DNA from 2 places in the Cupriavidus sp. 09_S30 genome. Region 2 is predicted to be linked to the other one. Evidence: predicted binding sites of a transcription regulator. Region 2 holds the regulator's gene; the other holds the start of a gene.
The links. Region 2 encodes NrdR, which represses ribonucleotide reductase genes. Its sites were predicted from a motif close to CACNANATNTNGTG; they were not measured.
Positions count from the first base shown of each region.

Region 1: the regulator NrdR is predicted to act here: its motif matches at 2,144-2,157, upstream of AC1Z3O_RS01410 (ribonucleoside-diphosphate reductase subunit alpha).

Region 1 is NZ_JBXOWI010000001.1:282,119-288,766, forward strand. Features, by position in the region: gene AC1Z3O_RS01400 (sigma-54-dependent transcriptional regulator) at 1-1,283, shown strand, start outside; gene ampD (1,6-anhydro-N-acetylmuramyl-L-alanine amidase AmpD) at 1,276-1,926, shown strand; gene AC1Z3O_RS01410 (ribonucleoside-diphosphate reductase subunit alpha) at 2,383-5,313, shown strand; gene AC1Z3O_RS01415 (DUF190 domain-containing protein) at 5,550-5,882, shown strand; gene AC1Z3O_RS01420 (glutathione S-transferase family protein) at 5,896-6,522, opposite strand; gene AC1Z3O_RS01425 (AraC family transcriptional regulator) at 6,603-6,648, shown strand, end outside.
Region 2 is NZ_JBXOWI010000001.1:640,464-647,111, forward strand. Features, by position in the region: gene AC1Z3O_RS03025 (hypothetical protein) at 1-562, opposite strand, end outside; gene AC1Z3O_RS03030 (pilus assembly protein) at 559-1,200, opposite strand; gene AC1Z3O_RS03035 (PilW family protein) at 1,197-2,207, opposite strand; gene AC1Z3O_RS03040 (hypothetical protein) at 2,204-2,623, opposite strand; gene nrdR (transcriptional regulator NrdR) at 3,220-3,687, opposite strand; gene glyA (serine hydroxymethyltransferase) at 3,838-5,085, opposite strand; ZMP/ZTP riboswitch at 5,209-5,310, opposite strand; gene ybgC (tol-pal system-associated acyl-CoA thioesterase) at 5,429-5,833, shown strand; gene tolQ (protein TolQ) at 5,830-6,513, shown strand; gene tolR (protein TolR) at 6,534-6,648, shown strand, end outside.

The DNA.
Region 1 (6,648 bases), 360 kb from region 2:
GCGAAGGCGCGGAAGGTGCTGAGGGCGCGCAGGCGGCGGAGGGCGGCGAGGCGGCCGAGCGTGCCGCGGAACTGCTGCCGGGCCACTCGGTGGCGATGCAGGAGGTGCGCCGCGCGCTCGCTCGCCTGGCGCGCAGCATGGCGCCGATCGTCATCAGCGGCGAGTCGGGCAGCGGCAAGGAGCGCGCCGCGCGGGCCATCCACGCGATCAGCGGGCGCGCCGCCCATCCCTTCGTGGCGGTCAACTGCGGCGCCATTCCGGAAACGCTGATGGAGTCGGAGTTCTTCGGCTACGTGAAGGGCGCCTTCACGGGTGCCGACGCCGAGCGCGGCGGCTTCTTCCAGGCGGCCAATGGCGGCACGCTGATGCTCGACGAGGTCGCCGACCTGCCGCTGGCGATGCAGGTCAAGCTGCTGCGCGTGCTGCAGGAGCGGCGCGTGCGCAAGATCGGCGCCAGCCGCGAGGACACAGTCGACGTGCGTGTGGTCTGTGCCAGTCACAAGGACCTGGCCGCCATGGTGGCGGCCGGCCAGTTCCGCCAGGACCTGTTCTACCGGATCAATGTGCTCGAGCTGCGCATGCCCACGCTGCGCGAGCGTGCCGAGGATGTGCCGGTGCTGGCGCGCGCCATCCTCTCCTACCTGGCCAGCCGCTACGGCGACCCGCGCCCCAAGCGGCTGTCGGCGGCCGCGCTGGAGCGGCTGGCGGCCTATCCCTTTCCGGGCAATGTGCGTGAACTCGAGAACCTGCTCGAGCGCGCCTACGCCTTTGCGGAGGGCGGCGATATCGAGGTGGCCGATCTCGGCCCGCTGGAAGTCAGCATGGAGCGCTCCGGCCTGCTGGCCCCGCCCGCGGCGGCGCTGGCTTACTACGCGCCCTGGCCGGCCGGCGGCCCGAGGGCGGCCGCGCCGGCGGTCGCCGCCGCGTTTCTCCCCGCAGCCCTGTCGGCCGCGCCGGAGCCCGCGCCGGCCCCGGCGGCTGCGCCCGCGGCAATAGAGCCAGAGGCGATGATGGCCGGCACGGTCACGTTCCCGATCGACCTGCCCGCGCGGCTGGAGACGCTGGAGCGCGCGCTGATCCTGCAGGCCTTGCAGCAGACCGGCTTCAATCGCACCGCGGCGGCGCCGCTGCTCGGGCTGAGCTTCCGTCAGTTGCGCTATCGCCTGCAGCAGCTTGGCATCCGCGGTGATGGACGGGAGGACGGGCGCGAGGATGGGCGCGAGGACGGCGGCGAGCCGGCCGAAGGCGCCAGCATGCTGGCCGCGGGGAGGACCGATGCCTGAGCACCAGCCACGCCATCGCAAGCAGGATCCCGCCGGCGCGGAGCGCGCATCCGTGCTGCGCCCCGGCCCGGACGGCTGGGTCGCGGCCGCGCGCCGCGTGCCTTCGCCGAACTTCGATGCGCGCCCCCAAGGCATGCCCGTCGAACTGGTGGTGCTGCACAACATCAGCCTGCCGCCCGGCCAGTTCGGCACCGGCGACATCGAGGCCTTCTTCCAGAACCGGCTCGACGCCTCGCGCCATCCATTCTTCGCCACCATTCACGAGGTCCGCGTCTCGGCCCATTTCCTGGTGACGCGTGGCGGCGAGCTGGTCCAGTTCGTTTCATGCAATGAGCGCGCCTGGCATGCGGGGCAGTCGTCGTTCTTCGGCCGGCCGCGTTGCAACGATTTCTCGATCGGCATCGAGATCGAGGGCTGCGACGACCTGCCGTTCACGCCTGCGCAGTACGCCACGGTGGCGGCGCTGGCGCGTGGCCTGCTGGCGGCCTATCCCTCCGTGGGCGCGCTGGCCGGCCACAGCGATATCGCGCCTGGCCGCAAGACCGATCCGGGCCCGCACTTCGACTGGGACCGGTTCGCGGCGGCGGCGGGCCTGGCCCCGCGCATGCTCCCATACCGCAACGATGGGCCGTCCGGCAAGTGAAACCCCCTGCCGTCCGGGGCTATCGGCTGCCGGAAGGCAATCAAAAAAATTTCTCTACAATGTGCGCTTGCGCACGATGCGGCGCCAAGCCTTGCGCTGGCTGGAATTGCGGACTTGCGGCAGTGCGCAAGGGCCGCGCCGCCGGTCAAAAAACGGCTTGTCAAGACTGGTCAAGCCGCGCTATTTCACTATACTTAGTCCAGTTTTTGGCGCCGGCCACTATATCTAGTGGTCGGCGCGGCGCGCTGGCCTAGGTGTGATCTGTGGGCCGCAGCTGCACGCGATGTTCGAACCGCGGCGGCATGCGGCCTGGCGCACAGGGCAGCCCGTCCTCCGAGTCCCCAGCAGATGTAGCAAGCAACTTGCCGTACCGGCCCTGAGCCGGTGGTGGGATACCTTCAATGCGCATTTGCTGGGGACTCTGTCATTTTTATCCCCGGGAAACAGGAGTGCTTCATGCAGACGGCCCAGAACGAAATCACAGCCGGTGTGGCCAATGCCGCCGGCGCTGCAGCGCCCCAGCAGTCGACTGCCGCCGGCAACACCGGCTACCAGGATTACAAGATCATCCGCCGCAACGGCGCCGTGGTGGCGTTCGAGCCTAGCAAGATCGCGGTGGCCATGACCAAGGCCTTCCTCGCCGTCAACGGCGGGCAGGGTGCCGCTTCCGCGCGCGTGCGCGAGCTGGTCGAGCAACTGACGCAGAACGTGGTGCGCGCCCTGCTGCGCAGCCGTCCGAACGGCGGCACCTTCCATATCGAGGACGTGCAGGACCACGTCGAGCTGGCGCTGATGCGCTCGGGCGAGCAAGAGGTGGCCCGTGCCTATGTGCTGTACCGCGAGAAGCGCGCGCAGGAGCGTGCCCAGGCCAGCGCGCAGGCGGTGGCCCGCGTGCAGCAGGGCGGCGTGTCGGTCAATGTGACCGACGGCGGCCAGACCTACGCGCTCGACCTGGCGGCGCTGCATGCCCTGATCGACAACGCCTGCAGCGGCCTCGGCCAGAACGTCAGCGCCGAGCCGATCCTGAAGGAAACGCTGAAGAACCTGTACGACGGCGTGCCGATGACCCAGGTCTACGACTCGGCCATCCTGGCCGCGCGTACCCTGATCGAGAAGGACCCGGACTACAGCCAGGTCACGGCCCGTATCCTGCTGCACACCATCCGCAAGGAGATCCTCGGCGCCGAGGTGACCCAGACCGAGATGGCTGCGCGCTACGCCGAGTACTTCCCCAAGTTCATCGCACGCGGCATCGCGGCCGAGCTGCTCGACGAGAAGCTGGCCACCTTCGACCTGGCCCGCCTGGGCGCCGCGCTGGATGCCTCGCGCGACTTCCAGTTCAACTACCTCGGCCTGCAGACGCTGTACGACCGCTACTTCCTGCACATCGATGAGGTCCGCATCGAGATGCCGCAGGCCTTCTTCATGCGCGTGGCCATGGGCCTGGCGCTCAACGAGAAGGACCGCGAGGCGCGCGCCATCGAGTTCTACCAGCTGCTGTCCTCGTTCGACTTCATGTCGTCGACGCCGACGCTGTTCAACTCGGGCACCCAGCGCTCGCAGCTGTCCTCGTGCTACCTGACCACCGTGTCGGACGACCTGGAAGGCATCTACGAGGCGCTGAAGGAAAACGCGCTGCTGTCGAAGTTCGCCGGTGGCCTGGGCAACGACTGGACCAACGTCCGTGCGCTGGGCTCGCACATCAAGGGCACCAACGGCAAGTCGCAGGGCGTCGTGCCCTTCCTGAAGGTGGTCAACGACACCGCGGTGGCGGTCAACCAGGGCGGCAAGCGCAAGGGCGCGGTGTGCGCCTACCTGGAAACCTGGCACCTGGACATCGAGGAATTCCTCGAGCTGCGCAAGAACACCGGCGACGATCGCCGCCGCACGCACGACATGAACACGGCGAACTGGATTCCCGATCTGTTCATGAAGCGCGTGATGGAAAACGCCGAGTGGACGCTGTTCTCGCCGTCGACCTGCCCGGACCTGCACGACAAGGTCGGCAAGGCCTTCGAGCAGGCCTACCTGGGCTACGAGGCCAAGGCCGCCCGCGGCGAGCTGAAGCTGTTCAAGAAGATCCCGGCGGTGCAGCTGTGGCGCAAGATGCTGGGCATGCTGTTCGAGACCGGCCACCCCTGGATCACCTTCAAGGATCCGTGCAACATCCGCAGCCCGCAGCAGCACGTGGGCGTGGTGCACAGCTCCAACCTGTGCACCGAGATCACGCTGAACACCAATGAGAGCGAGATTGCGGTCTGCAACCTGGGCTCGGTCAACCTGGTGGCGCACCTGAAGCAGCAGGCCGACGGCAGCTATGTGCTCGACCACGCCAAGCTGCAGAAGACCATCCGCACCGCGATGCGCATGCTCGACAACGTGATCGACATCAACTACTACGCGGTGGAGAAGGCGCGCAATTCCAACCTGCGCCACCGTCCGGTCGGCATGGGCATCATGGGCTTCCAGGACTGCCTGCACGTGCTGCGCGTGCCGTACGCCAGTGACACCGCGGTGAAGTTCGCCGACACCTCGATGGAAGCGGTGTGCTACTACGCCTACCAGGCCTCGACCGAGCTGGCTGAGGAACGCGGCCGCTACAGCACCTACCAGGGCTCGCTGTGGGACCGCGGCATTCTGCCGCAGGACTCGCTCAAGCTGCTGGCCGAGGAGCGTGGCGGCTACCTGGACGTGGACCTGTCCTCGAGCATGGACTGGGACAGCCTGCGCGCCCGCATCAAGCAGCACGGCATGCGCAACTCGAACTGCATCGCGATCGCGCCGACGGCCACCATCTCCAACATCATCGGCGTGTCGGCCTGCATCGAGCCCACCTTCCAGAACCTGTACGTCAAGTCCAACCTGTCGGGCGAGTTCACCGTGGTCAACGACTACCTGGTGCGCGACCTGAAGGCACTCGGCCTGTGGGACGAGGTGATGGTCGCCGATCTGAAGTACTTCGACGGCTCGCTGGCCCGCATCGACCGCATCCCGCAAGACCTGCGCGACATCTACGCGACGGCCTTCGAGGTGGAGCCGACCTGGCTGGTGGAAGCGGCCAGCCGCCGCCAGAAGTGGATCGACCAGGCCCAGTCGCTGAACATCTATATGGCCGGCGCTTCGGGCAAGAAGCTGGACGACACCTACAAGCAGGCCTGGCTGCGCGGCCTGAAGACGACCTACTACCTGCGCACCATGGCGGCCACCCACGTGGAGAAGTCCACCGTGACGCGCGGCTCGCTGAACGCGGTGTCCTCGGGTAGCGACGGCGCCTCCGCGCTGGATGCAGCCGCGGCCGCGGCCCCGGCCATGCCGGAAGCCGAAGGCGCGGTCTGCACGATGCGCCCGGGCGACCCCGGCTTCGAGGAATGCGAGGCCTGCCAGTAAGGCAGGGCGCGCGGCGCTGCCGCTGACCTGCGCGGTCGCGGTGGTGTCGCCAGCCTGCACGGGCCGGTGCCGGGATGTCCCGGCACCGGCCCGTTTCATTTGGGCGGGCCGGTAAGCGCCACCGCCCTGGGCCCGCCTTCCGCCCGCCGCACGGCCTTTCCCGCTTGGCCTAGACTGAAGCAGTAGCCGCGCGGCTCAGGCTGATGCCGCGGTGCGCGGCGGCATGGGGGCATATCGTGGAAGGCTATCAAGTCACCCTGTACACGGTCGAAAGCCGGCGCCACCACGGCAAGCAGCTTTCCCACTGGCTGTTGCAGCTGATGCACGAGTTGAACCTGCAGGGCGCCACGCACCTGGTGGCGGCCGAGGGCATCGGCCATCACCACCGTTTCCATAGCTGGCATTTCGTCGAACTGACAGACCGGCCGGAGCAGATCACGCTGATCGCCACCGCCGCGGAAGTCGAGACGCTGTTCGCGCGGCTGGCGCAGGAAGACGTGGAAATCTTCTATACCCGCTCTCCCGTCGAGTTCGGCCTGGTGGGCGGCGCGGCGGCCAGCTTGTACTGAGCGCGGCGCGGGCTCAGGTCCGCGCGGCCAGTTCCGCGTCGAGCGCCTGCGCCCGCTGCACCGCGGGGCGGGCCTGGAAGCGCTCCAGGTAGGCGGCCACCGCCGGCGAGCGCGGCATCAGATTGAAGGCGCAGATCCAGCCGAGCGCGCTGCCCCACAGCACGTCTGCTGCGGTAAAGCGTTCGCCGAGCAGCCAGGGGCCCGGCCGCAACTGCTGTTCGACCGCGTCCACCACTGCCTCATAGCTTCCATAGGGCGACGTGCTGGCCGGTCCCGCCTCGCGCTGCATGGCGCGATCGACCATGGCCGGCTCGAAGCAGGAGCCATAGAACACCATCCAGCGCAGGTAAGCGCCGCGCAACGGATCGCCGGGGGCAGGCGACAGGCCGCGCTCGGGGTAGAGCTCGGCCAGGTACATGTAGACCGCGGCCTGTTCGGTGACGATGGTGTCGCCGTGGCGCAGGGCTGGCACCTTGCCCATCGGGTTGATGGCCAGGTAGGCCGGCTCGCGCTGCTGTAAGGCCTTCAGGTCCAGCACGTGCAGGTCGTGCTCGGCCTGCAGTTCCTCAACCAGGATGCGCGCACCGGCGGAGCGGCTGTTGGGGGAGTGGAAGAGCGTAATATGGCGGTCTGTAGACATCGTGGGCTCCGCAAGGTGATGGAACTCTCTCGAACTGTCTTTATAGTCCGCGCCGCCTTACCGGTCTTGGAAAAACGCGCATGAGCGCACCGTTGCAGGCAGTGTCCGAACGGCCCAAGGGCGTGG
Region 2 (6,648 bases):
TTGTGGTCATGCCGCAAAGCAAGACCGTGCGCCAGGTGCCGTCGCCCAGCCGGACATCGGCGGCTTGCGGACGCGGGCAGGGGTTGCGCGGATGCCGTGGCATGCCGCCAGCACCGGTGCCGGCCGGCGCCGCGGTCGTCATGACTACGGCGCCGCTGGCTGCGTCGAGGGCTTGGATCTTGCCGTCGGCAGTGCCCAGCCAGATCAGGGACGGGCGCTTGCTGTGTTGCGCGCGAAAGGCAGCATGTCCGGGTTGGCCGGGCATCCAGGGTGGCGCCGGCACGAGCACTGCCGCTGCGAGATCGCGCAGGTCAGTCAGCTCCGGGCGGAGGCCAGGCAGGCTTGCCTGCCACCGCACAGGAGCGGGGCCGGCGGCGCCATCCGCGGGCAGTGTCCGAGCCACCAGGCGGTCGGTGGCCTCGATCAGGATGACGCGCTCCAGCGCCGCGGTTGGCCCGCTAGCATCGTGCGGCGCCGCCGCGCATGGAGAGGCGGCCAGGGCCAGCGCGGTGATTGCTGCGATCGCGCCGATTGCGGCGCGCGCGGTGTCAATGGGGCTCATGGCAGGAACTCGCTTTGCAGCACGACGCGGCCCAAGCCATGACGGCCCACGCCGATGGCGGTGATGCGCAGGCGTGGCGCGGAGGGCTGCTGCGCATAGCTGGCGTTCAACAGGCTGTATTCCGGAGATTCCGGCAGCAGTTCGACCAGGTACCGCGGTGGCAGGGTGGCGCCGGCAGCCCGCGGCGGCAGCAGAGGCAGCCTGTTGCCGGTGATGTCCCCGAAGGCGACGCCGAGCGAGGTCACCGGCACCTGCCCATGCAGCCAGGCCAGCCAGGGCGGCTCGCCTTTGCCGTCGGGGCGGCAAAGGCCGCGCTGCGCACCGCTGCCGCACCGGCCCGGCGCGGGCCAGTCGGACAGGCGCACGCTCACGCCGGCCGCAGTGTCCCGCAGCGCCTTCGTCATGTCGGCTTCTGCGTCCTGCAAGGCGGCATCGGCCGCGCGCAAGGCGATTTCCCGTTCCAGTTGCAGCGTGACAAGCTGCCGTCCCGATAGCAGGAAGGACAGCAAGGCGACGGTACAGGCCGCGCTCGACAGCAACAATACGGCAGTGAGCAGCAGGGTCGAGCCGCCGCGGATGGTTGCCGCACCGAAGCGTTGGCGCGCGCATCGCGCCGGCGGGATCGCTGGCGTGCTCATGGCACATCGGCGTTCGCCGGGTTGCGCAGGTGAACGGTGGTGGCGAACACCCTGCGCACCAGGCCTGGGTTGGTGTCGGGATGGAACAGGATGTCGCTGCCCTCGGGTGCGGCCGCGTCCTGCGCGCGGCGCGGCAGAAGGGGCAGGGCATCGGAGGTGCCGGCGCCGGGCAGTGGCCGCTCGCCGCGCAGCACCATGGCCACCTGCACCGCGCGGACTTGTGTCCAGGACGGGGCGCCGGGCCGTTCGAGCTCTCCGGCACGAAGATAGTCGTCAATGACGCCGTCGCCATCGCGGTCGACGCCGTAGCGCAACTGCATCGTCTCCACCCCGCGCACCAGGGCGCCGGACGTCCAGGCGCCGGCTTGGGCCATGCCGTTGCGGCGGGTGGGATAGCGGCACAGCAGTTGCGGTTCGCCATCATTGCCCAGGCCCACATACAGCAGGTTGGCCGCGGCATGCCCGGCAACGGCGGCGCCGCCATCGTCGACCGCCTGCGCGGCCAGCGGATAGCCGCTGCAATCGATCATGGTCCGGTCGGGGACGGTCGGATCGGCGGCCATAGCACTGCCGCTCATGCGCACCAGCATGGCGTCGCTGGCGACCACGCCGCGTCGTCCACAGGACAGTGCGTTGCCGATGGCAGGCTGCCCGCAGTCGTCGCGGCCGCTGAGCGCCGGCGGGGCGCCAGCCGGAAGGGCGCCGGCCTCCGTCGGGCGCCAGCCCGCATGGCGGACGAGGTGCGCGACCATGGCGAGCGCGCGTTGCCCCCGCTCCTCCAGCAGGATGCGGTCGACCGCCAGGCGGTAGGCGAGCTGCAGCGCGTGGAAGGCGATGCCCGCCAGGCCCAGCACGAGCAGACCGAGGACAAGGCCGACCATCAGTTCGACCAGGGACATCCCGCGCGTATCCGGACGCCGTCCGCGCCTGCCACTGCAAACGCGGCCTTCAGGCCGGACGCACGGTGGCCGGCGTGCCAATGCGCGGGTGCAGTCGTCGCGGGTCAAGGCCGGCTCCACAGCGCCACGGCCGCTTCGCCATCCGACGCCCCGGGGTGGATGGCGGGCAGCAGCGCGACCGCCAGCCGGCGGCCGGGGTGACAGACCCGGCCGTCGAACCGGTCGCAGTGCATCAGTTGTGTCTTGCGTTCGGCCGCCGACTGCCGGCCGGCCAGGACCTCGTCCGGGCCATTCGCCTCGGCCAGTTCCGCTGCGGCGCGCGTGGCCGCGCCCAGCGTCTCGTAGTGCCGCAAGGCGTCGACGGCGAGCGGCGCCAGCGTGGCCATCGGCATCAGCGCGATGCCGGTGAGCGCGAGCGCGACGAGGCTCTCTGTCAGCAGGTAGCCTCGATCGAGCTGTGCGATGGGCGTGATCCGCCGGGGTTGCGGGCGGGCGCCGAGAGCGGCAAGCGGGGAAGCTGGCATGGCAATCTCCATCGGCTTGGTATCCGCTCAGGATAGGGATCGGCGTGCGGGCCGATGTGCCAGCCTGTAAAGAGATTGCTTAATGATGTTGCCGACTGCCTGCGCGAAGGGCAGGCGCTGGCAACCACGATCTGCCGGCCTCTTTGTCGATGTCGCGTGCGTGGCGGCATTGCGTCCTTGTCCTAGGCGGCGTCAGCCTTTGCACCCAACAACCATACGACATCCCCCTTCGGGGGCTGCCGGTCACTTTTCTTTGCGTTCTGCAAAGAAAACTAACGAAAAGAAAGCAGACCCTGCCGGGGGCAGAGCAATAAGGCTCGCTTGGGTTATCGCCAGCCGTCGTGGGCGTGTCGCCTCTGCTGGTCGCTGCCGCGCCCGGTGCTTAAGTGGTCGACGCTGCCAATGCCGAGAGCATGGATGGTTGGGCCCCTGATGCCGGGCCGCCGTGGTAGTTAGACCATCCTGCCGTTACCGAGGCTGGCCGCCACTTCCTACTAATCGTGGCTGGTTTCGTGGTGGGCGTGTTGGCACCGCCCTCCGGCGCCTTAGCCAGGGCTAGCTTTCTCGTGAGACGCGCTGTTTTCGCTCGGCGGCGCCTAGAGCTTGCGGTTCGGGCCGGCCGAGATTTCCTCCAGCACTTCCCTGAACTCTGATACATCCTCGAAGCTCCGGTAGACCGAAGCGAAGCGGATATAGGCGATCTTGTCGAGCTTGCGCAGTTCGCGCATCACCAGTTCGCCGACCTGGCTGCTCAGCAGTTCCTTCTGTCCCAGCGACAGCAGCTTTTCCTCGATGCGCGTGATGGCGTCGTCGATGGCCTCGGCCGAGACGGGGCGCTTGCGCAGCGCGGTGCGCATGGAGTCCTTGAGCTTGGCGCGGACGTAGTCCTCGCGCGAACCGTTCTTCTTGACGATGGCGGGAAAGAAGAGCTCGATCCGCTCGTACGTGGTGAAGCGGCGGTCGCAGGATTCGCAGCGGCGCCTGCGGCGCACCGTGTCGCCGTCCTCGGACATGCGGGTGTCAAGCACCTGCGTATTGGAATGACCGCAGAAGGGACATTTCATGCCTGACCACCTTGGGATGAGAAAACCTGCCGCGCCGCGCGTCTTGTCATTCTGTCATGGCGCGGGGGCATTGGGGAGGGGGCGGGCAGCGCCGGCAGGCGCCGGCCCGCACCTGGCGCCGCCCGGGGAGGGCGGCGCGCCGAGGTCTCGTCAGCCGTAGACCGGGAAGCGGCGGGTCAGCGCGGAGACCTGTTCGCGCACGCGCGCGATGGTGGCCTCGTCGTGCGGGTTGTCCAGCACGTCGGCGAGCAGGTTGGCCACCTGGCGGGCTTCGTCTTCCTTGAAGCCGCGGGTGGTCATGGCCGGCGAGCCGATGCGGATGCCCGAGGTCACGAACGGCTTTTCCGGGTCGTTCGGGATGGCGTTCTTGTTGACCGTCAGGTGGGCGTCGCCGAGGATCTTCTCGGCTTCCTTGCCGGTGATCTTCTTGGCGCGCAGGTCCACCAGCATCACGTGGCTCTCGGTGCGGCCCGAGACGATGCGCAGGCCGCGCGCGATCAGGGTCTCGGCCAGCACGGCGGCGTTCTTCACCACCTGTTCCTGGTAAGCCTTGAATTCCGGCGTCAGCGCTTCCTTGAAGGCCACGGCCTTGCCGGCGATGACGTGCATCAGCGGGCCGCCCTGGATGCCGGGGAAGATGGCCGAGTTGATGGCCTTCTCATGCTCGGCCTTCATCAGGATCACGCCGCCGCGCGGGCCGCGCAGGCTCTTGTGCGTGGTGGTGGTGACGAAGTCGGCGTGCGGCACCGGGTTCGGGTAGACGCCCGCGGCGATCAGGCCGGCGTAGTGGGCCATGTCGACCATGAAGTAGGCGCCGATGGACTTGGCGACGCGCGCGATGCGCTCGAAATCGATGCGCAGGGCGAAGGCGGAGGCGCCGGCGATGATCAGCTTGGGCTTCTTCTCCTGGGCCAGCGCTTCCAGCGCGTCGTAGTCGATGTCTTCCTGGGCGTTCAGGCCGTAGCTGACTACGTTGAACCACTTGCCGCTCATGTTCAGCGCCATGCCGTGGGTCAGGTGGCCGCCTTCGGCCAGGCTCATGCCCATGATGGTGTCGCCCGGCTTGAGCACGGCGAAGAACACGCCCTGGTTGGCCTGGGAACCGGAGTTCGGCTGCACGTTGGCGGCTTCCGCGCCGAACAGTTGCTTGACGCGGTCGATGGCCAGCTGCTCGACGACGTCGACGTACTCGCAGCCACCGTAGTAGCGCTTGCCAGGATAGCCCTCGGCGTACTTGTTGGTCAGCTGCGAGCCCTGGGCGGCCATCACGGCCGGCGAGGTGTAGTTTTCCGAGGCGATCAGCTCGATGTGATCTTCCTGGCGCTGGTTTTCCTTCTGGATGGCGGCGAAGAGTTCCGGATCGATCTGGTCGATCGTGTAGCGGCTGCGTTCGAACATGGCGGGATTCGTCTTAAAAAAAGGGGATCCGACTTGAGCTTCGGGGGGAGGGCGCGCGGGGGAAGGCACATGCGACCAGCACCGGCGGGACTTCCGACCGGCGCAGGGCGCACCCTGCTTCCCATTCGCTGCCCAGGCGAGCGGCAGGCGTTATAAACTACACGCCAGAGACCTTGCGCTTCCTCGTGGTAGTGCCCACTGACTTCGCCAGTCGCGCAAGATGGAATGGTTGGCGCGAGTTTACGCGAGCCGCGGGCCGGCCGCAAGACGCCTGCCAGGCACTGTGGCTGCGGATACAAGGGTTTACGTCAGGGTGGGGTTCGGCTCCGCTACAATCGCGGCCATGACGAACTTTGTCTGGACCCTGCGCGTGTATTGGGAAGATACCGACGCAGGCGGCGTGGTCTTCTACGCCAACTACCTGAAATTCTTCGAACGTGCCCGCACCGAGTGGCTGCGCGCGCTTGGAGTCGGCCAGCAGTCACTTGCCGACGAAGCGGGCGTAGTCTTCGTCGTCAGAAGCACGGCAGTGGAATACAATGCGCCCGCCCGCCTGGACGACCAGGTCGAGATCCGTACCCGGATTGAACGGGTTGGCCCGGCCTCGGTCCAATTCGCCCAAGAAGCGTGGCGCGGGGAGTTGTTGCTGGCGACCGGCGCCATCCGCGTCGGTTGTGTAGATAAAGTCACGTTCCGTCCCGCCCCCATCCCCGCCCCCGTCCTCGCAACCATCAAGACCGCCCGATGAATCCCGTGTCCGTCACGCAAGACCTGTCGATCATTACGCTGGTGCTTCACGCCAGCCTGCTGGCGCAGGCCGTCATGGCGCTGCTGCTGGTGATGTCCCTGTTCTCGTGGACCTATATCTTCCGCAAGCACTTGGCGCTGCGTTCCGCGCGTAGCCAGACCGAGGGCTTCGAGCGCGATTTCTGGGCCGGCGGCGACCTGCAGGCCCTCTATAACAGCGCGGTCAACAACCGTCACAACACCGGCGCGCTGGAACGCATCTTCGAGTCCGGCATGGGTGAATTCCTCAAGGCACGCGAGCGCAGCAACGACGCCGGTGCGCTGCTCGACGCGGCCCGCCGCGCGATGCGCGCGGCCTACCAGCGCGAAATGGACGTGCTGGAGTCGCACCTGCCCTTCCTGGCCTCGGTCGGCTCGGTCAGCCCCTATATCGGTCTGTTCGGCACCGTGTGGGGCATCATGAACGCCTTCCGCGGCTTGTCCAACGTCCAGCAGGCGACCCTCGCCTCGGTGGCGCCCGGCATTGCCGAGGCGCTGGTGGCCACGGCCATCGGCCTGTTCGCCGCGATTCCGGCGGTGATCGCCTACAACCGCTACGCGACCGAGATCGACCGGCTGGCGATCCGCTTCGAGAGCTTCATCGAAGAGTTCCTGAACATCCTGCAGCGCCAGACGCGCTGACGCCAGCAAGGAGCCCAGCTATGGCAGCCATCCAGCGTCGCGGCGGTTCGCGCCGTCGTGCCAGCGCCGAGATCAACGTCGTGCCGTATATCGACGTGATGCTCGTGCTGCTCGTCATCTTCATGGTGGCCGCGC